Regions from separate parts of the Nonomuraea sp. NPDC048826 genome, predicted to be linked through region 1. Evidence: riboswitches for the same ligand, from Rfam matches in the RefSeq annotation. Region 1 holds a riboswitch; the other holds the start of a gene.
The links. Region 1 has a riboswitch for S-adenosylmethionine ahead of thrC (threonine synthase). Riboswitches for the same ligand answer to the same signal wherever they lie in the genome.

Region 1 (7,052 bases):
CTCGAACGGGGGGAGGGGGCACCCGATCTGCCGCTGCATTCTGGCACGGGTCCGAGGTTTCAGTCCGACGCTTCAGTAAACAGTCCGATACGCACCGTAATTGGTGTTTATTGGCTTTTGCGTTATACGGCGGGTGACAATCGGACGTGCGCGCCCGGGGGCAGCCCGAGGCGCTGGGCCGCGTCGCCGGAGTTCACCGCGAACGCGATCAGGCCCGCCGAGTCCGCGAACGCCACCAGCTCCCCGGGCGGGACCGCCGCGTACGTCTCCCGGTAGGGCATCGACAGCCGCCGCCGGCCCAGGGCCACGCCCAGAGTGTCACCTACCCGCAGCCCCAGGGCCTCCAGGTCGCCCGCCGCGATCGACAGCTGGGTGTTGCCGTAGCGGTCGACCGAGAGGACCTCGCCCTCGACCGCGCCTTCGCGCAGCACGGAGGTGGGCTCCGGCAGCGACACCAACCGGCTCACCGGCACCTCGGGGCCGAGCTCGCAGGGACTCAGCCCGCCGCAGAGCCGTCCCGCCACGGGCGCGAACACGTCGCGGCCGTGGAACGTGGGCGAGACCGGGTGCAGGAAGTACGCGGCGTTGCTCAGCTCGTACGCCGCCCGCGCGCCGCCGCTGGCGTGCACCGCCCACGAGAGCAGCCCGTTGTCCGGCCCGATGAACACCCGGTCGCCGGCCTCGACCGCGACCGCCCGCCTGGCGCCCCCGGCGCCGGGGTCGACGGCCCCGACGTGCACCCCGGCAGGGAGGTACGGGATCGTCTGGGCCAGGATCGCCGCGCCGCGCCGCACGTCGCCCGACGGGACCAGGTGGCACACGTCGATCACCCGGGCATCTGGGGCAATTCCGGCGATCACCCCGTGGCAGGCGGCGACATAGCCATCCTCGAGCCCGTAATCCGTGAGAAGTGTGATGACTGAGGTCACACTTAGTGACTGTACGTCTCTCAATCCGCCGTGAACAGCCGCACTCGGCACATTACGATGGCCACGGGCCGCCTGCGCGCGAAGCCATCGTCGCGCCGCCCGTTCCCGAGGAGGACACCATGGACACTGCACCGTCAAACGGTGACAGTGCTGACCAGAGGGCTGACCAGGGGGCCGATCAGGACGCCGCCCAGGAGCCCGTCCACCGGCCCCTCACCGACCGCGAACTCGAGCTCCTCGCCTTCGAGCGCCACTGGTGGCGCTACGCGGGCGCCAAGGAGCAGGCCATCAAGGAGACCTTCGGGTTCTCCGCCACCCGCTACTACCAGCTGCTCGCCGAGCTGATCGACAGGCCCGAGGCGCTGGCCCACGACCCCATGCTGGTCAAGCGGCTGCGCCGGCTGCGTGCCGGTCGCCGGCGCGAGCGCTCCGCCCGGAGGCTGGGCATGCGCCCCTGACCCGCTGGGTACGGCAGCGGCGTGACCGACATCCCTGGAATGGAAGCGATACTCAAGGATCCGGCCGGCGCCGTGATCGGGCTCGACTTCGACGGCACCCTCTCGCCGATCGTGCCCGACCCCGACGCCGCCGTCGTCCACCCCGGCGCGCCGCCGGCGCTGGCCGAGCTGGGCCGGTACGTCCGTGCCGTGACGATCCTGACCGGGCGGCCGCCCGCCAAGGTGCTGGAGCTGGGACCCGCGCTCAAGGAAGTGCCGGGCCTGGTCATCCTCGGCCACTACGGGTTCGAGCGGTGGGAGGACGGACGGATCTCCGCGCCCCCGCCGCCGGCCGGGGTGCCGCGAGCCAAGGCGGAGCTGCCGCTGCTGCTCGACTCGCTGGGCCTGACCGACGTGGCCATCGAGGACAAGGGCCGCGCCGTCGCCGTCCACACCCGCCGCAGCGCCGACCCCGAGGGCGCGCTGGCCGCGCTGCGCGAGCCGCTGTCCGCGCTGGCGGCCGAGCACGGCCTGGTCGTCGAGCCCGGCCGCATGGTGCTGGAGCTGCGGCCGTCCGGCATGGACAAGGGGCACGCGCTCAGCGCCTTCCTGACCGAGCGGTCCGCCAGGTCGGTGCTCTTCGCCGGCGACGATCTCGGCGACCTGGCCGCCTTCGGCGCGGTGCGCTCGTCCGGACTGCCCGGCGTGACCGTGTGCAGCGGCTCCGCCGAGGTCACGGCGCTGGCCGAGCGGGCCGACATCGTGGTCGACGGCCCGGAGGGCGTGGTGGCGCTGTTGCGGGAGCTGACGGCGGCGTTCAGCCGATCGTGACCAGCTTGCAAGCGGGCGTCCCTAGGCTCTCGGACCATGAGCAAGAAGCACCTCGCCGCCGTGGCCGTGGCGGCGGCCGCGGTTCTCGTCGCCCCCGCCGCCGCAGCCGCGTCCACCACCTCCTCCAGCACCTCCGCCGCTCCCTCCCAAGAGCTGAAGCTGCGCAAGGGCCTGACCCTTTACATCCCGATCCAGTGGGTGGTCCACCGGCTCAGCGGTGACCGGATCCGCGTCGTCACCGGCCGTTGCGCCGCTCCCGGGGGCAGCTTCTTCACCCCCGGCTGCAAGAGCTTCTGGATCCTCGGCCCGAAGGCGATCAAGAAGGGCGCGGAGGGCTTCGGCCCGTACAACGCGGACAGGGGCGGCTACTACCCGGCCTCCGACGTGCAGAGGTGCCCGAAGAACGGGTTCCTCGTGCGTGCCGAACGGGTCGTGCACAAGAAGGGCCTGCGTCAGGTCGGCCCCGGGCACAAGGCGCACTACCACCAGTTCACCACCCGCTGCCGCACCACCAACGGCAAGAAGACCGGTGTCTCGTTCACCACCCGCGAGTGGTATCTGCCGAAGTCGCAGATCCTCGTCGTCGACGAGTGGAACACCAAGCTCCTCGGCGACACCCTCAAGTACGCCGACTGGCGGTGAAGTCAGGCGAGCGCGTCGAGCTGGGCGGCCAGCCACCGGTGCGGGGGCAGCGCGGTGGCGGCCGCCTCCAGCCGCTCCCGGCGGCGGGTCCGCTCCGGCTCGGGCATCACCAGCGCCGCGTGCAGCGCGCCGGCGGTGCCGGTGATGTCGTACGGGTTGACCACCAGCGCGTGGGGGCCCAGCTCGGCGCACGCGCCGGCCTCCCGCGACAGCACCAGCGCGCACTTCGGCGACAGGATCGGGCCCTCCTTGGCCACGAGGTTCATGCCGTCGCGGATCGGGTTGACCAGCAGCACGTCGGCCAGCCGGTAGGCGGCCAGCGAGCGCGGGTAGTCGTCGTTGACGTTGAGGATCAGCGGGTCCCAGTCTTCGGTCGCGTACTCGTCCTCGATCTCCTGCGCGCAGCGCTGCACCGCGGCGGTGTATTCGCGGTATTCGGGCAGGTCGTGGCGGCTCGGGTAGGCGAAGGCCAGGTGCACCACGCGGCCGTGCCACTCGGGGTGGGCGTCGAGGAACTCCTTGTAGGCGAGCAGGCCGCGCACGATGTTCTTCGACAGCTCGGTGCGGTCGATGCGCACGATCAGCTTGCGGTCGCCGACCTCCTCCCTGATCGCCGCCATGTGCGACTCGACGTCGGGCTCGCCGGCGCGGGCCAACAGCGCCTTGCCGTCGACGCCGAGCGCGTGCACGCCGACCCGGGTGGTGCGGCCCTCGTGAGTGATCGTGCCGGCCTTCCCGTCGACCTCGGCGCCCAGCACGGTCTGGCAGCACTCCATGAACGCCTTCGCCCACCGGCGGGTGAGGAACCCGGCGTGGTCGGCGCCCAGGATGCCCTCCAGCACCTCGCCCGCCACCTCGTCGGGCAGCAGCGAGAAGTATTCGGGCGGCGCCCACGGGGTGTGGCTGAAGTGGGCGATGCGCAGGTCGGGCCGCTCGGCGCGGAGCATGGCCGGGGTCAGCGTCAGGTGGTAGTCCTGCACCAGGACCCGGGCGCCGTGGCCGGCCTCCTCGGCCAGCGCGAGCGCGAACGACCCGTTGTAGTCGCGGTAGGACTCCCAGTCGCGCTGGAACCTGGTGCCGAAGTGGGGCGCGTTCGGGATGTCGTAGAGCAGGTGGTTGACGAACCAGAGCGTGGAGTTGGCCACGGAGTTGTAGGCCCGGTGGAAGGTGGAGGGCGCGATGTCGAGCATGCGCAGCGCCCCCGTCTCGTAGCCGGCGTGGTCGAGCCGGCCGCCGGGGGCCTGGCGGACGGCACTGCGGTCGCCGTCGGACAGGGCGGCGCACACCCACAGCACGCCGCGGTCCTTCGCCACTCCGGACAGGCCGGAGACGAGCCCGCCGCCGCCGCGTTTCATGGTGAGGACGCCGTCGTCGGAGACGGTGAACGACACCGGGCCTCTGTTCGAGGCGAGCAGGACGCTGTTCATTTCCCCTCCCTCCGATCATAGGATCCCAGCTATGGCGCTAGATGAGCACACCGAGGAACTCGCCCGTGCCGCCGCCGGCGGCGACCATCGCGCTCTCGGCGAGCTCCTGCGGCGGATCGAGCCCGACGTGCTGCGGCACTGCGCCCGTATCCTGCCGTACCACCATGACGCCGAGGAGGCGGCGCAGGACACCCTGCTCGCGGTGGCGCGCAACATCGGGCGGTTCGAGGGACGGGCGAGGTTCAGCACCTGGCTCCACATCGTGACCGCCAACTGCGCCCGTACGACCTACCGCTCGCTGAAGCGCAGGGCGGCGGAGCAGAGCTCCGACGAATTGCTGACCCAGAAGCCCGACGTGCGGCGGGTCAGCGTGATCGCGGGCTCGCGGCTCGACCTGCTCGACGCCATGGAGGCGCTGGAGGCCGACAAGCCCGACCTGGCCCAGGCGCTGGTGCTGCGCGACATCGTGCAGCTCGACTACAGCGAGGTGGCCGAGCAGCTCAACATCCCGCTCGGCACCGCCAAGTCCCGCATCCACCAGGCACGCAAGTATGTCCAGGGGGTGCTGGGCGACGATTACCGATGAGACCGTTCATCTCGGAGTTTGAGACGCCTGTCCTGGGCACGTGGTTGAGCGGGTAGAGTCCGAGTCAGCAGCAACAACTGAACATTGCTCATCCAGAGGGGTGGAGGGACCGGCCCTGCGAAGCCCCGGCAACCCTCCCGGCTTGTGACTCGCGACCTGGCGAGGCCGACCGGGACAGGGTGCCAATTCCGGTCCGCGGTCAAGGTGGCCGCGGGCGAAGATGAGGGAAGGCCTCGCTTCATGTCGCTCGACTTTGGTCCTGCAACCGCTCTCTCCTGCCGCGAGTGCGGCGCCCGCTACCCGCTCGGTCCCAACTTCGCCTGTGTCGAGTGTTTCGGGCCGCTGGAAGCGGCCTACGACTTCGGCGACGTCAAGCGGTCCGACATCGAGTCGGGCCCGGCCAACATCTGGCGCTACCGTTCCCTGCTGCCGGTGCCGGCCGACGTCGCGACCAAGCCCAACATGAACCCCGGCTGGACGCCGCTGGTCAAGGCGGGCAACCTGGGGCGGGCACTCGGCATCAAGTCCCTGTACGTGAAGGACGACTCGGGCAATCCCACCCACTCCTTCAAGGACCGGGTGGTTGCCATCGCCGTCGAGGCGGCCCGCAACTTCGGCTTCCACACGCTTTCCTGCTCCTCGACCGGCAACCTGGCCGGGGCGGTGACGGCCGCCGCCGCCAGGGCCGGCCTCGACGCCTGCGTGTTCATCCCCGCCGGGCTGGAGCAGGCCAAGATCGCCATGGCCCGGGTGTTCGGCGGCAAGCTCATCGGCATCGAGGGCACCTACGACGAGGTCAACCGGTTCTGCTCGGAGCTGATCGGCGACCCGCTGGGCGACAAGTGGGGGTTCGTCAACGTCAACCTGCGGCCCTACTACGCCGAGGGCTCCAAGACCCTCGCGTACGAGATCGCCGAGCAGCTCGGCTGGCGGGTGCCGGAGCAGATCATCATCCCGATCGCGTCCGGCTCCCAGCTCACCAAGATCGACAAGGGGTTCAAGGAGCTGATCCGGCTCGGGCTGGTCGAGGACCGGCCCTACAAGGTCTTCGGCGCGCAGGCGTTCGGCTGCTCGCCGGTGTCGGCCGCCTACAAGGGCGGCCATGACGTGGTCCAGCCGGTCAAGCCCGACACCATCGCCAAGTCGCTGGCCATCGGCAACCCGGCCGACGGCCCGTACGTGCTCGACATCGCCCGGCGCACCGGCGGCGCCGTCGAGGACGTGACGGACGCCGAGATCGTGGCGGCCATCAAGCTGCTGGCCTCCACCGAGGGCATCTTCGCCGAGACGGCGGGCGGCGTCACGGTGGGCGTGCTGAAGAAGCTCGTCGAGACCGGGCAGCTCGACCCGGAGGCCGAAACCGTGGTGCTCAACACCGGCGACGGGCTCAAGACGCTCGACGCCGTGGCGGACGACGCGCAGCCCACGGCCGTGATCCGGCCCTCCCTCGACGCGTTCCGCGCGACTGTCTGACAATCAGGAAAGGCGAGGTTATATCATGAGCGTTTCTGTGCGGATTCCCACCATTCTGCGCACGTACACCGGGGGCAACGCGGAAGTGAGTGGGGAAGGCGCGACTCTCCGTGACGTCCTGGCCAAGCTCGACTCCGACTATCCGGGCATCGGCGCCCGCATTCTGGATGAATCGGGCAAGATTCGGCGTTTTGTTAACGTCTATGTGGGGGAAGAGGACGTCCGATTCGCCCAGGGTCTTGACACTCCCGCCCCGGAGGGCGCACAGATCTCCATCATCCCGGCTGTCGCGGGCGGCTGAGTCCTCCGTCCGGCCCGAGCATCCGTCTGGAAGGCGCCCCCATGGGGCGCCTTCTGCTTTTGCCAGGAAATTCAACCTTGAACTACTCAGCCTAGGGTGAAATAGGTCTTTTGCGGATTGACTCTGTTGCCAAACGCTCTGCCACAGGTATGGTCGAGTGCGATCGTCAGACGATATCCCCATAAGTCTTGGCGATTGTGGGTCTCGCGGAGGAATGGGCGAGATCTCTGAGCCCAGTAAGAGGAGTCGGAAGTGGCGCAGGGCACCGTCAAGTGGTTCAACGCGGACAAGGGCTACGGCTTCATCGCGGTAGACGGTGGTAAGGATGTATTCGTCCATTACTCGGCAATCATGATGGACGGCTATCGCTCTCTCGAGCAGGGCCAACGGGTCGAGTTCGAGATCACGCAGGGCCAGAAGGGGCCG
Region 2 (7,052 bases), on a different contig from region 1:
CTCGGCCGGGCCCGGTGAGCCTGCTCCGGCCGGGCCCGGTGAGCCGGTCTCAGCCGGTGCGCAGTTCCAGTCCCCGCAGCCCGCGGATGACGTAGCCGGGCTTCCACTCCGGCTCCCTGACGAGCTCCAGCTCCGGCGCCCGGGCGAGCAGCGCGCCGAACGACTCCACCATCTCGATCCGGGCCAGCGGCGCGCCCAGGCAGTAGTGGATGCCCAGCCCGAACGAGATGTGCGGGTTGTCCACCCGGCCCGCGTCGAACCGGTCGGGGTCCTCGAACACCTCGGGGTCGCGGTTGGCCGAGCCGAACAGCAGCGCCACCTCGGCCCCGCGCGGGATCCGCACCCCGCCGACCTCGATGTCCTCCAGCACCCAGCGCTCGAACATCTGCGCCGGCGTGTCCCAGCGCAGCACCTCCTCGATCGCGGTGGGCAGCAGCGAGCGGTCGGCGCGCAGCCGGGCCAGTTCGCCCGGGTTCCTGAACAGGGCCCACCAGCCGTTGCCGGTGGCGTTCACGGTGGCCTCGTGACCGGCGTTGAGCAGCAGCACGCAGGTGCCGATCAGCTCGTCCTCGGTCAGCTCGGGGATCTGCGCCAGCAGGCTGATCAGGTCGTCGCCCGGCCGTCCGGAGCGCTCGCGGGCCAGCGTCCTGAGGTACTCGGCGAACTCCTCCGCCGCCCTGACGGCCGTGTGCTGCATCTCCTCGGTCGGGTTCAGCTCGTACATCAGGCAGATGTCGGACGACCAGGGGCGCAGCAGGTGACGGTCGGCCTCGGGGATGCCCAGCATCTCCGCGATCACCGTCACCGGCAGCGGCTCGGCGACGTCGGCGATCAGGTCGCCGCCGCCCTTCTCCACGTACGTGTCCACGAGCCCTTCGGCGACGGCCCGCACGCGCGGCCGCAGCGACTCGACCATGCGCGGGGTGAACGCCTTGGACACCAGGCGGCGCAGCCGGGTGTGCACCGGCGGCTCGACGTCGAGCATGCCGGCTCGGACCACGCGCCAGAACGGCTCCTGGAACTCGGGCTCCGGCGGCCTGCCGAACTCCTCGTGCGTGGCCACGTGCAGGTAGGAGCGGCCGAGCCTGCGGTCGCGCAGCAGCTCGTCGACGTCGGCGTGGCGGGCGATCAGCCACTGGTCGGTGGGCTCGAAGTAGCTGACGGGAGCCTCGCGCCGCAGCTCGGCGTAGGCGTCGTAGGGATGAGCTACGAAATCCGGATTCCAGGGATCAAAGCGCACTATTTCATAGTAGGAGGTGCCTCTACCTGCCGGTTCCTCCTGCTCCGGACCCGGATGTTGAGCAGTTCGACGACGACCGAGAACGCCATCGCGAAGTAGATGTACCCCTTCGGGATGTGCTGGTCCAGCCCCTCGGCGATGAGCACCACCCCGATCAGCACCAGGAACGCCAGCGCCAGCATCTTGATGCTCGGATGCGTGTCGACGAACCGGCTGATCGGCCCGGAGGCGAACAGCATCACCACCACGGCCACCACCACCGCCGCCACCATGACGCCGAGCTCGTCCACCATGCCCACCGCGGTGATCACCGAGTCGAGCGAGAACACGATGTCCAGCAGCATGATCTGCACGATCACCGAGGCGAACGACGCCGCCGCGACCCGCTTGCCGTCCTTCTCGTCGGCCACGTCCATGCTGTGGCCGATCTCGGTCACGCTCTTGGCCAGCAGGAACAGCCCGCCCAGCAGCAGGATCAGATCCCGTCCCGAGATCTCGTGCCCGAGCACCTCGAACAGCGGCGCCGTCAGTTGCACCACCCACGACAGCGCCAGCAGCAGGAGCAGCCGGGTGACCAGCGCCGCGCCCAGGCCCAGCACCCGCGCCCGGTCACGCTGCTCGGGCGGCAGCTTCCCGGCCAGGATGGAGATGAAGATGATGTTGTCGATGCCCAGGACGATCTCCAGGGTCACCAGGGTCAGGAACCCTATCCAGATCGCCGGGTCGGCCACCCAGTCAAGCATCGCCGCCTACTTTCGTGGTCGGGGGGACGTACCACGGGCCAACGAGCGACCACCCGGAGAAGTTCGCGATCCGGAGGATTCATCAGTTATAGTCCGGGACGTAGGTCATGAGTGCCAGCGCCAAGCCCCGGCTCGCTGGCCGGCAACCCTCGCGTCCGCGGCGGGGTGCCCCGGGTGAAGACCTGGTCCGCCACGCAGGGTGGCGGGCAAGCGCGGGCTCCGTGGGCTGCTTCCAGGGGTCCGGTGACCCCTGAGGAGGCTGCCATGTCCACATTGACGATCTTCGACGCCGCCCGTACCGCTCCCGAGGAGCGCCCCGAACCCCGAGCGGCGGCCCGCGAGATCCCCGCCGTGCTCGGCGCCGACCTGCGGGTCCCGGTCAAGGGCGGCAGGCTCGTCGGGTACGCCAACCTCGACTACGCCGCCAGCGCCCCCTGTCTGGAGCCGGTCAGCGCCGCCGTCGCCGCCGCGCTCCCGGCCTACTCCAGCGTGCACCGCGGCGCGGGGTACGCCTCCCAGCTCACCACCGCCCGCTACGAGCAGGCCCGCCACACCGTACGGGCGTTCGTCGGCGCCCGCCCCGACGACGCGGTGGTCTTCACCCGCAACACCACCGACGCCACCAACCTGCTCGCCGGCTGCCTGCCCGAGGGCGCCACCGTGGTCGTCTTCGACACCGAGCACCACGCCTCGCTGCTGCCGTGGCGGCAGGTGGTCAAGCTGGCGCCGCCCGCCTTCCCCGGGGAGGCCGTCCGCGCCGCCGACGAGGCGCTGGCCGAGATCGACGGGCCCAAGCTGCTGGTCGTCACCGCCGCCTCGAACGTCACCGGCGAGCTGTGGCCCATCGCCGCCCTGGCCCACATCGCGCACCGGCACGGCGCCCGCATCCTGGTCGACGCCGCCCAGCTCGTCCCCCATCGGCCGCTCAACCTGACCGCCCTCGACCTCGACTACGTCGCCTTCTCCGGGCACAAGCTGTACGCGCCGTTCGGGGCCGGGGTGCTGATCGGCCGGGGCGACTGGCTCGCCGCCGGCGACCCGTACCTGAAGGGCGGCGGCGCGGTCCGCACGGTCGGCGAGGACGGCGTCGACTGGCACGACGACCCGGAGCCCCGGCACGAGGCCGGCACCCCCAACGTGCTCGGCGCCATCGCGCTGGCCGCCGCCTGCGACGCGCTCACCGCCACCGGCTGGACCGCGCTCGCCCGCGAGGAGGAGCGGCTGGTCGCGCGGCTGCGGGCCGGGCTCGCCGGCATCGAGGGCGTACGGGAGCTGTCGCTGTGGGGGCCGGGCCATCCGCGCGTCGGCATCGTGTCGTTCACCGTGGACGGCCACCCGGCCCGCGAGGTAGCCGAGACGCTCTCCGCCGAGCATGGCATCGGGGTGCGCGACGGCAAGTTCTGTGCGCACCCGTTCGTCCGCCACCTGCTCGGCGCCCAGGAAGGCGGGTGCGCCGACGGGACCGCCTCGGCCGTGCGCGCCTCCATCGGCATCGGCACGACCGACGAGCACGTCGACCGCCTGATCACCGCCCTGCGCGAGCTGGCGGGCCACTGAGCGGGCCACTGAGCGGGCCACTGAGCGGGCGACTGGGCGGGCGACTGAGCCGGCGACCGGGCTGAGCGGCCGGGCTGAGCGGCCGGGCGGGCGGCTGGGTGGGCGCGGCTGCTACCGGTTGTGCGGGTTCGGCCGGGTCGGTTCGTCGGAGAGCAGCCGGTCCACGTCGCCCATGTCGCGGTCGCTCAGCCCGCTCGCCCGGCTGTCACCCGATCCCGGGCGGCCGCGCGGGTCGTCCGTCGCGATCGGGCGGGTGGGCGAGTCGTCCAGCGACGAGCGGTGCGGGTCGGTGCGGCCGCCCGTCGCCGGTCCGGTTCCGTAGCCGGTCAGGTCACGGTCGGAGCGCCGCCGCCGGAACGCCGCGTTGATGATGCCGTCGACGCCGATGCGGCCGCCGCCGGTAGCGAGCAGCAACAGGCTGGCCGCGCCCAGCGCGGCCGCGAGCTCCCACCCGTTGTCCTGCACGAACACCCCGTTGCCGAGATGCGCGAACAGCACCGCCCCGACCATGTCGACCAGCAGCAGCAGCGCCACGATCCGGACCCCGAGGCCCAGGATCAGCAGCGCCCCGCCGACCACCTCGACGATCGTCGCGAACGCGGCCGAGGCCTGGGGCAGGGGCACGCCCATCTCACCGAACCCGGCCCCGGTGGCGGCCAGGCCCTGCGTCCATTTCTGCAGCCCGTGCGCCACGAAGATGACGCCGATCACCACCCGGGCGACCAGGGCCGCGACATCCAAGCCGATCTTCTTCATGTCAGTTCCCCCGTTCCCGATGACCCTCCCCCGCACCGGCCCTGGTGATGCGTTTCCTTACCCTTCCTTGACCGTCGGCGGCGAGGACCCCCGGCGCACCCGTTCCTCGGCCAGGTCTCCGATGAGAGCATGGGCCGTATGACGGAACGCGTGGTGGGAATCGGCGCAGGGGCCAAGGAGCTGGCCACCGAGGACATGATCCTCAACATCGGCCCCCAGCACCCGTCGACGCACGGCGTGCTGCGCCTGCGCCTGACGCTCGACGGCGAGCGCATCGCCACCGCCGAGCCGATCGTCGGCTACATGCACCGGGGCGCCGAGAAGCTGTTCGAGGTGCGCGACTACCGGCAGATCATCGTGCTGGCCAACCGCCACGACTGGCTGTCGGCCTTCGCCAACGAGCTCGGCGTGGTGCTCGCCACCGAACGCGTGCTCGGCATGGAGCCGCCCGTCCGCGCCGTGTGGGCGCGCACCCTGCTGGCCGAGCTCAACCGGGTGCTCAACCACCTGATGTTCCTCGGCTCCTACCCCCTGGAGATGGGCGCCATGACGCCCATCTTCTACGCCTTCGACGGGCGCGAGCGCCTCCAGGCCGTGATGGAGGAGATCTCCGGCGGCCGCATGCACTACATGTTCAACCGGGTCGGCGGGCTCAAGGAGGAGCTCCCGTACGGCTGGCTCGACCGGGTGTCGCAGACCGTCGACGAGGTCCGCCGGAAGATCCCCGACATCGAGAACCTCATCCTGCACAACGAGATCTTCCTCGCCCGCACCCGCGGCGTCGGCGTGCTCACCCGCGAGCAGGTCATGCAGTACGGGGTCAGCGGCCCGATCGCCCGGGCCTCGGGCGTCGACCTCGACCTGCGCCGCGACCAGCCCTACCTCGCCTACCCCGAGCTGCCGGTCAAGGTCGTCACCCGCACCGCCGGCGACTGCCACTCACGCTTCGAGGTGCTGCTGGAGCAGGTGAAGGTCTCGCTCGACCTGGCCGACGCGTGCGTCGACCGGCTCCGCTCGCTGCCCCGGGGGCCCATCAACCAGCGCCTGCCCAAGGTGCTCAAGGTGCCGGAGGGCCACACGTACGCCTGGACGGAGAACCCCCTCGGCATCAACGGCTACTATCTGGTCTCCAAGGGCGACAAGACCCCGTGGCGGCTCAAGCTGCGCTCCGCCTCCTACAGCAACGTCCAGGTGCTGCGCGAGATGCTGCCCGGCAACCTGGTGTCGGACATGGTGGCGATCCTCGGCTCGATGTTCTTCGTCGTGGGCGACATCGACAAGTGACTCACTCCGGCCGCGGGCCCTCCGGGTCACCGGGGATGCGGCAGGAGTGCTCCAGGAAGAGCGCGGCGCAGACGAGGACCACGCAGGCCAGCATCGAGCCGCCCGTCACGAAGAACTCGCTCCGCGGCGTCTCCTTCTCCAGCTGCGTCGCCGTGTGCAGGACGAACCCGCCGAACAGGCCCGCGAACAACGCGCCGCCGTAGGCCGACGCCTTGCCCAGGGCCGCCAGCCGGGCCACCGCCAGCGGCTCCACCGGTTTGGTGTCGGGCCGGCGGGCGATCCGGGCCCGGGTCATCCATCCGGTGTAGGCCTCGCCGACGGCCAGCAGCAGCACCGTCGGGATGGCGGTCCACGGCACCAGCCACAGGCCCGAGTAGGACCGGCTGACGATCAGCCAGGTCACGAGCGCGACGACGACCAGGACGGCGACCAGGACGGCGGGGCGGGTCGGCCTCAATCGGGCTCCTGCAGCTTCAGGTCCTCGCGGAGCCGCACGCCCCGCTGGTCGAGCCCCGCGAGCAGCTCGGCGACGCGGCCCTTGCCCGGCAGCTCGGCCTCGGGATCGGCGCGCACCCACGGCAGCAGCACGAAGGCGCGGTCGTGGGCCAGCGGGTGCGGGAGGGTCAGATCCTCGTCGGCGCAGACCTCCTCGCCCACCACGATCAGGTCGATGTCGAGCGTGCGCGGCCCCCACCGCACGTCGCGGACCCGGCCGAAGGCGTTCTCGGTGCTCTGGGCCCGCTCCAGCAGGGTGTGCGGCTCCAGCGTGGTCTCCGCGACCACCACCGCGTTCAGATAGGGACGCTGCCCCTCCGGCCCGCCCACCGGGTCGGTCTCGTAGACGGGCGAGGCCGCCACGAACTCCAGCCCCGGCGCGTCGAACAGCGCGTCGACGGCTCCTTGCAGCGTCTGGAAGCGTCTGCCCAGGTTGCTCCCGAGCGCCAGCACGGTCTTCATCGGCGTCTCCGTTCGATCGTCACCACCACGTCGTCGAACGGCAGCGGGATCGGCGCGGCGGGCTTGTGCACGCTCACCTCCGCGGCCTGGACGAGCTCCCGGTCCAGGCAGACCTCCGCCAGCCGCTGGGCGAGCGTCTCGATCAGCGCGACCGGCTCGCCCTCCACCACCTTCACCAGAGCCTGCGCCAGCTCGCCGTAGTCGACGGTCTTGGCCAGGTCGTCGCCCGCCGCGGCGGGCGCGGTGTCGAGGTGGAGCGTCACGTCCACGACGAACTCCTGGCCCAGCTCCCGCTCGGCCGCCAGCACGCCGTGTCTCCCCCGGGCCCGCAGGCCACGCAGCGCGATCCGGTCAGTGCTCAAGCTCGCCGTCCTCCTCCTCGTCCTCGTCGCCCTGCAGCACCGGCGAGCCGTGGTGCATCCACAGCCGCCAGCCCTGCGGGGTGCGGATGTAGACGTTGCTCGCCACCACCTTGCCTGCGGCGAAGCTGGACTCGCCCTCCTCGCCCGCCGTGA

Region 2: it holds a riboswitch for S-adenosylmethionine, as region 1 does, so the genes downstream of both, ACGFI7_RS24365 (aminotransferase class V-fold PLP-dependent enzyme) here and thrC (threonine synthase) in region 1, are expected to answer to the same signal.

The regions. Positions count from the first base shown of each region.
Region 1 covers NZ_JBICUQ010000013.1:160,923-167,974, reverse strand. Annotated here, with positions in the region: gene ACGFI7_RS38835 (hypothetical protein) at 1-39, opposite strand, end outside; gene ACGFI7_RS38830 (S-adenosyl-l-methionine hydroxide adenosyltransferase family protein) at 123-929, opposite strand; gene ACGFI7_RS38825 (DUF3263 domain-containing protein) at 1,049-1,387, shown strand; gene otsB (trehalose-phosphatase) at 1,427-2,197, shown strand; gene ACGFI7_RS38815 (hypothetical protein) at 2,234-2,839, shown strand; gene ACGFI7_RS38810 (trehalose-6-phosphate synthase) at 2,842-4,266, opposite strand; gene ACGFI7_RS38805 (RNA polymerase sigma factor) at 4,298-4,852, shown strand; SAM riboswitch class I at 4,938-5,079, shown strand; gene thrC (threonine synthase) at 5,093-6,325, shown strand; gene ACGFI7_RS38795 (MoaD/ThiS family protein) at 6,351-6,626, shown strand; gene ACGFI7_RS38790 (cold-shock protein) at 6,879-7,052, shown strand, end outside.
Region 2 covers NZ_JBICUQ010000006.1:556,957-564,008, forward strand. Annotated here, with positions in the region: gene ACGFI7_RS24355 (cytochrome P450) at 50-1,240, opposite strand; gene ACGFI7_RS24360 (TerC family protein) at 1,240-1,983, opposite strand; SAM riboswitch class IV at 2,087-2,202, shown strand; gene ACGFI7_RS24365 (aminotransferase class V-fold PLP-dependent enzyme) at 2,248-3,540, shown strand; gene ACGFI7_RS24370 (DoxX family protein) at 3,652-4,296, opposite strand; gene ACGFI7_RS24375 (NADH-quinone oxidoreductase subunit D) at 4,435-5,580, shown strand; gene ACGFI7_RS24380 (DUF3180 domain-containing protein) at 5,582-6,037, opposite strand; gene folK (2-amino-4-hydroxy-6-hydroxymethyldihydropteridine diphosphokinase) at 6,034-6,537, opposite strand; gene folB (dihydroneopterin aldolase) at 6,534-6,899, opposite strand; gene ACGFI7_RS24395 (nuclear transport factor 2 family protein) at 6,889-7,052, opposite strand, start outside.